Regions from separate parts of the Trichocoleus sp. DQ-A2 genome, predicted to be linked through region 2. Evidence: riboswitches for the same ligand, from Rfam matches in the RefSeq annotation. Region 2 holds a riboswitch; the other holds the start of a gene.
What was found. A riboswitch is a leader RNA that binds a small molecule or an ion and turns the genes downstream of it on or off. The one in region 2 is predicted to bind cyclic di-AMP.
Positions count from the first base shown of each region.

Region 1 (6,152 bases), 210 kb from region 2:
TTGGGGAAACCAAGCCGATGCGGGCACCCGGTCGTCGGGAAATTGGTCACGGGGCACTAGCCGCACGGGCAATAGTGCCAGTGTTACCGCCGAAGGAAGACTTCCCCTACGTGATTCGGGTGGTGTCTGAAGTTCTTTCTTCTAATGGTTCCACATCGATGGGTTCGGTGTGTGGTTCCACCCTGGCTTTGATGGATGCTGGCGTGCCCATTGCGAAGCCGGTGAGTGGCGCAGCAATGGGACTGATTAAAGAAGGCGAGGAAGTTCGCATTCTGACGGATATTCAGGGCATTGAAGATTTCTTAGGTGACATGGACTTTAAGGTGGCAGGTACCGATACTGGTATCACTGCCTTGCAAATGGACATGAAGATCAGCGGACTGCCTCTGGATATCATTGCCAAAGCCGTCGAGCAAGCAAAGGGCGCTAGGCTGCACATTTTAGAGAAAATGCTGGCAACCATTGACCAGCCCCGCACCGAGATGTCACCTTATGCACCTCGCTTGCTAACGCTCAAGATTGAGCCAGAACTCATTGGCATGGTCATCGGGCCTGGAGGCAAGATGATTAAGAGCATCACTGAAGAAACGGGTGCCAAAATCGACATTGAGGATGATGGCACGATCACGATTTCAGCAGTGGATGGCGAGAAGGCGAAGAAAGCCCGCAACATCATCCAAGGGATGACGCGGAGGCTGAATGAGGGTGATGTCTACGCCGGTCGCGTAACCCGAATTATTCCGATTGGGGCGTTTGTGGAAGTGCTTCCCGGAAAAGAAGGGATGATCCACATTTCTCAACTTGCTGATTACCGAGTCGGTCGCGTCGAAGATGAAGTGGCTGTCGGGGATGAAGTTATTGTCAAGGTACGGGAAATTGATAGCAAAGGTCGGATTAATCTGACGCGCTTGGGGATTCACCCAGATGAAGCGGCAGCTGCTCGTGAAGCGGCAGCAAGTCGTTAAAAAAACCACTTAGCGATTAGCGGTTAGCGATTGGGAACTGAAATTGCTAACAGCTAATCGCTGAACCGAGCTTTTTTCCTCAACAACTACTATTCCATTCGGTTATTAAATCTAATCTAATTATCCCGTAGCTATAGCAATCCTATTTGAGTTGCAAGCTAGGAGTTCAGATTCCTGACTTCTTCGATAAGTCGAATATCTCGCGTTTGAAAATGATTTAGCACCGAGCTATAAAAACTATAATTAGATGAATCATAGCAACATTAAAGAGTTGTTTCTAGTAGTCTTTAACTCTTAGTTATGAGTTGGTTGATATTGAACGAATGACTGAAGGTTAAAGATGTAGAAAGCTTTTATTAATAACGAGTTGCATTTCTTGTCGTGTAGGTTAATGCCGTGCGCGAACGTTCGCTAACAAAAGTTAGCTGATGGTTTTTTTACTTAGCCCAATGTACTCTATCGACCCCATCCGCCCACATCAAATGCTTGACTCGTAAGTCTGACGATTGGAGGGTAAGTATAGATATCATTATCGTATATTAAAAAACATCTATCTTAAGGTAGGTTGACGATTTTTAAATTGTAGTGTTAAGGTTGCAGTCAGTCTACATAAGTCAGCCTAATCCAGTATCTCACTTTAAAAAACGTACCTTATCTAATTAAGGTGAAGCTGGAGCGGAGGAACCAAATTTTGGGGCTTATCGATGAGAGATTAAAAATTAAAAATAGTAATCCTAATTTTTAATTTTGCATTCTTAATTTCTCAGAGAGGGACATCTCTCAGTCCTCGCCCGTCAGCTAACTCCGTCGGCATTGAGAGGAGACTGAAGAGTCAGCAATTTTGTAGAATTTGCGCGATCTCATCAGTGTCCTTGGCTGGTATCTGTTCGCTTCGTTGTACCTGCCCTCGACTATGAGTAGAGGCACATGCCGTGCTTCAACTGCTGGCGTAGGAAAGCAGGTGCGCTAGCTATGAGGAGAAAATCAACCGATGTTACTGACTGACAAAAATCGTATCGCCTTAATTTCGGTAGATGGCGATCCAGCGGTAGAAATTGGGCAAGAAGAAGCTGGAGGTCAAAATGTCTATGTGCGTCAAGTAGGATTAGCACTCGCTGAGCAAGGTTGGCAGGTGGATATGTTCACTCGCCGCAGCACTCCGGATCAACTGGATGTCGTTCAGCATACGCCTAACTGCCAGACAATCCGATTAGCCGCTGGGCCAGCCCAATTCATGAGTCGGGATCGGCTTTTCGGCTATTTACCAGAGTTTGTTGAACAATTCCAGGCATTCCAGCAGCGTGAAGGTTTGCAATATACCCTGGTGCATACCAATTATTGGTTGTCATCTTGGGTGGGAATGGAACTGAAAAAGCACCAACCTTTGAAGCAGGTACATACATATCACTCTCTGGGTGCAGTGAAGTATCGTACAGTTTCCGAGATTCCAGCGATCGCTTCCACACGGCTAGCAGTTGAAAAAGCGTGTTTGGAAACAGTGGATCGAGTGATTGCTACCAGTCCGCAAGAAGAAGATCAAATGCGATCGCTTGTTTCCACGATCGGACAGATTGAAATGATTCCCTGCGGTACAGATATCGTTAAATTTGGTTCCACTCAGCGCCAAGAAGCACGCCAACAGCTAGGAATTGCCAGCGACGCCAAAGTAGTGCTGTATGTGGGTCGTTTCGATCGGCGCAAGGGAATTGAAACGCTAGTCAGAGCCGTAGCAAAATCAAGCTTACGCAAGTCTTGCGACCTAAAGCTCCTCATCGCAGGCGGAAGCCGTCCGGGACAGAGTGACGGCATTGAACGCGATCGCATTGAGAAAATCGTAGCTGAAGAAGGCATTGGCGATCTCACTTGCTTCCCCGGTCGTGTGGAAGATAACGATTTGCCTCTCTACTACTCAGCTGCCGATGTGTGTGTTGTCCCCAGTCATTACGAACCCTTCGGTTTAGTTGCCATTGAAGCAATGGCTACCCGGACGCCGGTAATTGCAAGTAATGTAGGCGGCTTGCAGTTTACCGTAGTGCCAGAGGTAACGGGTTTACTGGTACCTCCCAAAGATGAAGTCGCCTTTGGACAGGCGATTGACCGCATCCTAGCCGATCCCGATTGGCGAGACCAATTAGGCCAAATGGGTCGCCAACGGGTAGAAATTGCCTTTAGCTGGAATAGCGTGGCATTACGACTCAGCCATCTGTACACCAAATTACTGTGCCAAGCTGCTGTTGAATCTACGAGCAAACCGCAGCTAGTCGCTTGAGATTTTTTCCCCTGAAAAGTGCTGAGTCCTTTGGGATGGGATTTTAATCCCGATAGCGAGCAAGAAAAGGCACTAGAAAAGAGTTTCCATCCAACGTTGTGAGCTTTCAGTGTATAAGCGTTTCTTGCAATAAAAACAATCAATCTTCTTTGTTCCTTGCAAGGAGGAAATGAGACTCCCTCTTCGTTTCCGAAAGTTAGGACAGGTTCTCAATATTTTTGCAAGAACTCTATTCCCCAACCCTAAACAAATTTATTCCAAATCGATGGATTGTCGGTAAAAGCGGGATATCCATCCAATCATTTGAGAGCAATTCAAGTAGTAAGAAAACGGCAAATCACAAAATTAGGAGAGTTGAAATCATGCTGAATATCGGAGATAGCGTACTACATAAGAAAACCGGACGCTCAGGCAAGGTTTTTGGCTATGGCTATCAGATGGTTAATAGCACATACTTACCAACACTTATTGTCAGAGTAGTTGAAGCTGCAAGTTTAAGCCAGAAGAGTTTTGTAGAAGATTTGTCTTCGTCATGGATTCTGAAGGAAGAAGCTTCTCGGCTCTCGGCAAAGACTGCACGATAGAGCCTAGCACTGCTGCATTTGTGCTTTGAGCGATCGCTCAAAACAAAACTCGGTCAGTTTCTGACCGAGTTTTGTATTTTTGTCAAATATTTAGTTGTGAAAAAACCACTAATCCCATTTAACGTTATTCGGCAAAATCGCGTTGTCGAGAGCCGCATCCTTCAAGTTAGCATTTATCAAGTTAGCCTCTCTCAAATTGGCACTACTTAAGTCTGCTTTCTGGAGATCGGCGCTATTTGCAAATACACCCGTTAAATTAGCTTTTTCCAGATTAGCCTGCGTTAGATCGGCACCTTCTAAGTTGGCATTCGCTAGGTTAGCTCCCTGCAAGTTTGCCCCTCTCAAATCAGCCCCAGTGAGATGGGCACTTACAAGATTGGCTCCTTTCAAGTCGCAGTTCTGACATTGCTTAGTTTCGATTAATCGTCTGACATGAGCGGGATTTTCGGCTCGGACGGGAGCAACTAAGCCTAAGGGAAGCAGAATCGCTGCGGCTGCTAAAAATTTTAGTTTCATATTTACTCCAATAATTTAAGTTTTTTATTTACGTTCTGGTATAATTTTAAACCTATGTTTTTTTGAGAAACATCCTACGATAGGGGGGAATCTTTCGGGTAAATACCCACCTAAAGTAATAAAAAGATTTTTGAAGTGAGTAGCGGCTAAGAGCAGCATCCCCAGAGCGATCGCTCCTGCGGATCGAGTGTTGGCGTGCAAGGATTGCGGGGTGAAATTATCGCGTCGCTTGACATTTGCGCTTTTAGCGACCAGAAAGTGTAAATGCGATCGCCTTTAAAGCAGGGGTTCCCCCGCCGTACTAAACTGGAGGTTACAGTTTTTAGCATTCTGAACTTGACTGAGTTAGCTGTGCGGAAAATAGTTATTGCCGGTAATTGGAAAATGTACAAAACTCAGACCGAGAGTCTGGAGTTTTTGCAAGGATTCATGTCTCACCTAGAAGAAACCCCAGACGAGCGGGAAGTAGTCCTAGCGGCTCCTTTCACTGCTTTAAGCATCATGTCTAAAAATCTGCACGGTAGCCGCGTGCAGCTGGGTGCCCAAAACATCCACTGGGAAGAAATGGGAGCCTACACAGGTGAAATTGCCGGACCCATGCTGACAGAAATTGGGGTGCGTTTCGTAATTGTGGGTCATAGCGAACGGCGTCAATACTTTGGCGAAACCGATGAAACTGTGAACTTACGGCTGAAAGCAGCGCAACGCTATGGTTTAACGCCCATCCTCTGCGTCGGCGAAACCAAGCAACAACGCGATGCAGGTGAAACAGAATCCCTGATTTCTACCCAACTGAAAAAAGGCTTGGTTGACGTTGATCAAGAGAACCTGGTTATTGCCTACGAACCTATTTGGGCAATTGGTACTGGCGACACCTGCGAGTCAAAAGAAGCAAATCGGGTGATTGGCTTGATTCGCACTCAATTGACAAATCCAAATGTCTCGATTCAGTACGGTGGCTCGGTCAAGCCCAATAATATTGATGAAATCATGGCGCAGCCAGAAATCGATGGGGCTTTGGTCGGGGGAGCCAGTCTGGAGGCTGCCAGTTTTGCCCGAATTGTCAACTTTCAATAAAGGATAAGGATGTTAGCGAAGCGGCGCTTTCTTCGCCGGATGACGGATGAATCAATCCAAAATCCAAAATAGCTTGACCCTGCGGGGTCAAACTTTTGACTGGGGACAGCGCACTTATTTAATGGGTGTGTTGAATGTGACGCCTGATAGTTTTAGTGACGGCGGAGACTTTAACACGCTAGGAGACGCCTTGGCTCAGGCTAAGCATCTTGTGGCAGCCGGAGCCAATATCCTCGATGTGGGGGGACAATCAACCCGCCCCGGAGCCGCCCAAATCTCTCTGGAAGAGGAATTGGCTCGGGTGCTACCAGTCGTGCAAGCCCTCCGAAAGGGTGCAGAAGGAAGGATCGAGGATGACTCCGATTCTGCGGGGGGAGTCATAGAATCTGCTCAGCACAGCAATCCCTTATCCCACCCTCCGGGATACATCCCTCATCCTTCTGAGGTTCCGATTTCCGTGGATACAACGCGGGCATCTGTAGCACGGGCAGCAATTGCGGCGGGGGCTGATATCGTCAATGATATTTCCGGCGGTACTTTCGACCCGGAGATGTTTGCTGTGGTGGCAGAGTTGGGAGTCCCCATTGTGTTGATGCACATCCGAGGGACGCCAGCTACCATGCAGCAGATGACGAATTATCAGGACTTGATGGGGGAAATCTCCGAGTTTTTGTCAAGTCAAATTGAGCAAGCGATCGCAACTGGCATCGATCGCTCGAAGATTATCATCGATCCCGGCAT
Region 1 is NZ_JAMPKD010000002.1:285,720-291,871, reverse strand. Features, by position in the region: gene NC997_RS02825 (polyribonucleotide nucleotidyltransferase) at 1-965, shown strand, start outside; cyclic di-AMP (ydaO/yuaA leader) riboswitch at 1,603-1,793, shown strand; gene NC997_RS02820 (glycosyltransferase family 1 protein) at 1,957-3,234, shown strand; gene NC997_RS02815 (hypothetical protein) at 3,453-3,818, shown strand; gene NC997_RS02810 (pentapeptide repeat-containing protein) at 3,927-4,334, opposite strand; gene NC997_RS02805 (hypothetical protein) at 4,481-4,663, opposite strand; gene tpiA (triose-phosphate isomerase) at 4,686-5,411, shown strand; gene folP (dihydropteroate synthase) at 5,458-6,152, shown strand, end outside.
Region 1: another riboswitch for cyclic di-AMP. It lies ahead of NC997_RS02820 (glycosyltransferase family 1 protein); the one in region 2 lies ahead of ntrB (nitrate ABC transporter permease).

Region 2 (6,152 bases):
TAAAAATAACCGCTTTCAACTCTTAAGTTATTATTCCCAGTGCTAAGCAGCTGATTACTAATCATACGCGAAGTACAACTTTTCACTCGCCTGCCGATCGAAGATAGATGAGCAGCCACCGAGCGATCGCGGCATACGCTAGCAAAGAGATCGCATGGTAAAGTTTACGAGCGATCGCAACACTCAGTTTTCTGCTTGTCAAATTCCTCCTGTTTCCAATTCACCTAGCGCTCAATCGTGACTCCACCCCTTCGAGAATTTCAGGTGGTTAGTTTTGGCTGGCTGACCAATCTTTACGTCTGGCTTGGGTTGAAGTGGATGCACCCCCAACAGCAGCCAGTGTTTCGCTCTATTGACTCTCCAAGGCTGCACCTACGCTCCCGCACGGGCACCTACGGCTTTTGAAGGGGTTCAAGAATTTTGGAGAGTCTTGCAGGTCGTCTGCTTGACCCTAAACTAGCAGTTGTTTCCCGAAAACAGGCTTCATCGCTATTTGATTCGAGTTTAGAGTTCAAATCCCAGACTGTTCTAAGGAGTCTGGGGTTTCATCTTTAAAAATTAGTTGAAAGTGCTATACCTGGGTTGTTGAAGGCGTCACGATTTCCTCAGAAGTATTCACTGCTAACGGTAAAATGACAGTGAAGGTGGAGCCAATGCCTACTTGTGAAACTAGCTCTATTCTTCCTTGTAATAATTTTACCAACCGCGAGACAATCGCTAATCCTAAACCTGTACTTTCCGGAAGGAAAGACTTTTCTTGGGGGATAGAGCGAAAGTAGGGTTCAAATATACGAGCTTGGTCTTCTGGAGGAACGCCGATTCCCGTATCGCTGATAGCGATCGCCCACTCTTTATCTGATAGCGTTTGGCAGCTTAATTTAATCGTTCCAGAGTCGGTGTAACGAATCGCGTTACTAAAGAGATTAGTAATAATTTGCTGTAGTCTCAGGGGATCTGTCAGCACCCGATCGGGGGCGCATGTTGGGTGTAGTCCTTCTCGAAGAGCAGCACAGCTATCGGCGCTAGCTGAATCGTAATCAACGATTATCTGTAGCTCCTTGGAATCCGCCAAAGGTTCTACCATTTCCAGGATATTCTGAATTAAAGAGCGTACATCTGTTACAGATGGCTGCAATTTCATTTTCCCCGCTTCATAGCGAGAGATTTCCAACGCATCGTTGATTAATCGAAGTAGCTGTCGTCCATTTCGTAGCACTTTCTCAATGTGTTCTAGATTCGGAAGGTTATCACTCTCCTCCTGCTTCCGTTGTTGTTGGCGCAAAAATAAATCTGAGTAGCCAATAATGGAAGTAAGGGGAGTTTTCAATTCGTGGGCTAGATGAGAAAGGTTATCTTTATTCGCCCGAAGCAAACGAGTTAATTCTTGATTGGTCAATTTTAACTGACTTTGCAGCTGTTGGAGTTCGTGCAATCGCTCATCCATGTAGCTTTTAAAACATTGAGCGATCGCTTCATCCACTACTGTATCAATCAGACGAATGACTCGGATTATCTCAATCGGTGATGAGTCTAGCAACTCTCCCTCTAACGTAGAAACAATTGTCTCCCGTAAAATTCGATATTCGCGGACAATTTCTACTGGATCGTAACCTTGTTCAGCCCGAAGTATACCATGTTCTAAACTTGCATCTACTAACGACTGAACATCACTGTCTTGAAACTTAGAAAGTACAGTCGCTAATGCCTTGAGGACACGGGGGAGGCTGTCGCGCAAACCCTTGTAAGATAATTCTGCTGCGGTCTCAATTCGACTATCAGCACGGACAGCTTCAATCCATTTCTCTACAATCGTGGCAGATTTATCGATCAGTAATTGACTAAAATCCATCATTTTTTGGCGCTATTGACTCGTTTACAAATGCTCTCCCTAAACTAATCTTAGTTTAGGGAGTAGCTAATTTGTTTGTCTTTCTTATTTTCGCGCCCAAATACTTCGCCTATAAGCTCTTAAAATATTTTTAATCAAAAGCCACCCTAAGGGTTAAAAGCTTCATTTTCAGACGCTCATTTCTTCATGTACGCGGAGATGATCGCAGGGAATTACTTCTATTAAAGCTAAGTTTTCAGTAGAACTTTTTGTTGGGTTAGTATGTATTTCTAGTTGGGAGTCCGGTAAGGCTTTAAACAATAAACGTTGACCAGGGAAAACAATCCGTTCAAAGTTTAAGTCTTGAGTATTATCAAATTTAACAATTTGAATCTTATTTGTGCAATTTGTATAAAAACAAAGGATTTGTTCGGAAGGTTCAGAAACCAAAGAGGAGAATGCTGACATCATATTGGGTGCCTTGAACGAACGCTAAAATTGGCTGATTAACAAGATAGATAATATAAACTTTGACTGCTTCAAGCGGCTTCTACCTAAAGATGGGGTTGAAGGAAGGCAAGATGTAGTACAGAATACAAACATCACTAGAATGCCTCAAAAAATTCGTAAACTATTGTGAATTTGATCGAGAAGCGATCGCTAGAAAGCTATGTCTTCGGAAAGGTGGACTGTCTTAAAAAGGCGTGCTAGACTTATCGGTTAATCCGAGTAAGTCAGCCTAATTCAGCGTCTTAGCAAGCGATCGCTCTGTATAAGCGCTGGAACGGAGGAACCAATTAATGGGGCGTATCTCTGCCAGGAGTAAGGCAAGAGGTGTAAGGCGGAATAAAAAACTGTTTATTTATCCTTCATCCCTTATCCATTAGAGAAGAGCATCTCTCAGCTCTAGCCCGTCAGCTAACTTCGTAGGCATTGAGAGGAGACTGAAGAGTCAGCATTTTTTGAAATGTTCTGAACTCATCAGTGTCCCCGGCTGGTACTGCTCTACTTTCTTGTACCTGAAGAGTGACTCTGAGGAGCTTCATAATGATATTGCAGCTGAATTTGTCTGCGATTGCAGTTGCTGGACAGGTAGCCTGGAAACGGGCAAAACCCGTTCTGATTCGGGATGTCGTCGTCCTCCCCGCCCTTGGTTTTTTAGGAATTATCGTTTTGTGGTGGATTGTTGCGCTTTTCAAGCATGAATTAATACCCACCCCACCAGAGGCGTTTGTCAAGAATTTAGACTACATTCTGAACCCCTTTTACCGACGGGGTCCTGGCGATCTAGGGATTGGTTGGTTACTACTGGCAAGCCTTCGACGAGTATTGCTGGGATTTTTGTTAGGTGCAGTTGTTGCCATTCCCATTGGATTTTTGATTGGGATGTCCAAGCAAGCAATGATGGCACTCAATCCCATAATTCAGATTTTCAAGCCGGTATCGCCGCTAGCTTGGTTGCCCATTGCTTTAGCAATTTTTAACCTAGCAGATCCGTCAGCAATTTTTGTTATCTTCATTACCTCTTTATGGCCCACAATTATTAACACTGCTCTCGGTGTTTCTAGCGTTTCCAAAGATTACCTCGATGTAGCAAGGGTGCTAGAAATGCCCCGTTGGCGACGAATTACCAAGATTATTTGGCCTGCGAGTTTGCCTTATGTCTTCACTGGTTTACGGATTAGTTTGGGGATTGCATGGCTGGTCATTGTCGCTGTAGAAATGCTCACAGGCGGCATCGGGATTGGGTTTTTTGTGTGGGATGAATGGAGTCGCTTAAACCTAAGCTCAGTATTTTTGGCAGTGGTAGTGATTGGGCTGACAGGACTACTGCTGGACTACGCCCTAGGCAAAGTTGAAGCTTTGGTTACTCACCGTCGCCCTAGGGCAACCTCTGTCTAATAATTTTCTGTAAACCTCTGTTGAGTAGGGATGATTCTGCTCTAACAGAAATCGCTAGTGTGAGCGAGACTCACGGGCGTCGTGGTAACGCTGACCGCTCAAACGAGTGGGTTGCCAGACGTAGTACCTACGGCGTCAATTTTTTCAGAGAACTCATGAGCAGTAATCGCTCAAACCTAGTGGCTTGAGCTGAGTGGAAATGGATCGCAAGGACGAATTATGAGTGACACCACAAACTGGACGCGACGAAAATTTCTGGAGGGTATGGGTGCCACAGCAGCAGGAATGGCACTATCATCTTGTGCGATTAGCGGCGATCGCTCAGCGAAAGGACTCACTGAAGAATCCGCATCCATCAAACAAGTCGTAGAGCCAGGATCGTTAGAAAAACCCGATCTGATTGTTGGCTATGTGCCGGTGAATGATTGTGCGCCGTTTGCGATCGCTTGGAAAAAAGGATTTTTCCGCAAGTACGGTCTCAACGTCCAACTTAACCGGGAAGCTAGCTGGGCAACCTCTCGTGACGGCGTAATTTTTGGTCGTACTGATGCCGCCCCCGTAGTCTCCGGTGCCGTCACCAACGCCAGAATCGGTGCTGAAGGCGCACGCCATGCCCCTCTCTGCGCCGCCATGACCATTCACCGACATGGCAACGCCATGACGATGAACCGGAAAATGTGGGAAGCAGGTTTGCGTCCCTGGCGGGAGTATAACGGTGATTTAGAAGCATTTGGGAAGGATTTCCGCAGCTACTTTGACAAACAGCCGCGAGAACAACGAGTTTGGGCAGTTGTCCTCAGTTCTGCCATTTACGAATACTTCGTCCGCTACCTATCCGCCGCCGCCGGAGTCGATCCCCTGAAAGAGTTTCGCGTCATCATCGTTCCCCCACCGCAAATGGTGACGAACGTGCGGATAGGAGCGATGCAAGCCTACATGGTGGCAGAACCTTGGAATACCCGCGCAATTACCGGAAATGAAGGTGTTGGTTTTACCTTCGCTCAAGGCAAAGAAATTTGGTTGGGACACCCAGATCGACTGCTGGGTGTGATGGAATCTTTCATCCAAAAAAATCCCAAAACTTATCGTTCCCTCGTCAAAGCGATGATTGAAGCTTGCCAGTATTGCAGCAAGCCTGAAAACCGCGAAGAAGTAGCAACACTTATTTCCGAGCGTTCCTTTACAGGTGCTAAACCCAAATTTACTCGTCCCGCAATTATTGGCGACTACAATTATGGCGGTTTTGATGGTAAAGCTCGGATTGCGAAAGCCGAGGACACTACAATTTTCTTCGATATCCCTGACAACATTCCCAAACGTCCAGGAGAACATTCGACATTTCTCTGGCAATCTGAAAGTCTCTGGTTAATGACTCAAGCGGCTCGTTGGGGACAAATCAAAGAATTTCCTAAGAATGCAGAAGCACTGGCAAAACAAGCTTGGAGAACCGATCTTTATCGAGAAATTGCCGCAGAAATGGGCATTGAGTGTCCCCAGGAAGATTACAAAGTTGAACCACCGCAAGTATTCATTGATAAGAAAGGTTTTGATCCCAGCGATCCAGTTGGATATATTAATGGGTTTGAGATTCGGGCAAACCGTCCCGCTCGTTTCTTCTTATCTTAATTAGTTGCACTTGTTACTGTTCAAACAGCTCGGCTGAGTTTTACTTTTTGGCAAAAGCCAGCCTCGTTCATACCTTTAAAATTCTCAAGAGTTCGTCCCCCGAAGGAGCATGATATGACTAAATCCACCTCATTCTCAACGGATGCCAATAATCAAAGTGTCAACCGCACTGGATTTCTGGAAATAGAAAATCTTTGCAAGTCCTATCCCACAGCAGATGGAGGTGAATTTGTTGTTCTGGATGGCATTAATCTTAGTGTGAGTGAAGATGAATTTATTTGCGTGATTGGTCACTCTGGCTGCGGCAAATCAACGCTTCTCAAAATGGTTGCTGGGTTAGAAAAACCGACTTCCGGCTCCGTGCAATTAGAAGGTAAAGAAATTCGTAAACCTGGTGCCGAGCGCATGATGGTGTTCCAGCACTATTCACTGCTGCCGTGGTTGACGGTGAAAGAAAATATCCGTCTGGCGGTCGATGAAGTGCTAAAAAATGCCTCCCGTGCTGAAAAAATTAGCATTGTGAACGAACACTTGGCAATGGTGAATTTAACAGCAGCCGCTGACAAATATCCTGATGAAATTTCTGGCGGGATGAAGCAACGGGTGGGGATTGCTCGTGCCTTGGCAATTCGCCCCAAAATGTTGTTAATGGATGAACCTTTTGGGGCACTCGACGCCCTAACGAGAGGCAAATTACAGCAGCAGGTATTGCATATTTGGGAACACCAACGGCAGGCGGTGATGATGATTACCCATGATGTAGATGAAGCGCTGTATATGTCTGACCGAATTATAC
Region 2 is NZ_JAMPKD010000002.1:76,735-82,886, reverse strand. Features, by position in the region: gene NC997_RS01840 (hypothetical protein) at 238-405, shown strand; gene NC997_RS01835 (ATP-binding protein) at 572-1,849, opposite strand; gene NC997_RS01830 (DUF1830 domain-containing protein) at 2,018-2,299, opposite strand; cyclic di-AMP (ydaO/yuaA leader) riboswitch at 2,555-2,776, shown strand; gene ntrB (nitrate ABC transporter permease) at 2,876-3,730, shown strand; gene NC997_RS01820 (ABC transporter substrate-binding protein) at 3,950-5,356, shown strand; gene NC997_RS01815 (nitrate ABC transporter ATP-binding protein) at 5,471-6,152, shown strand, end outside.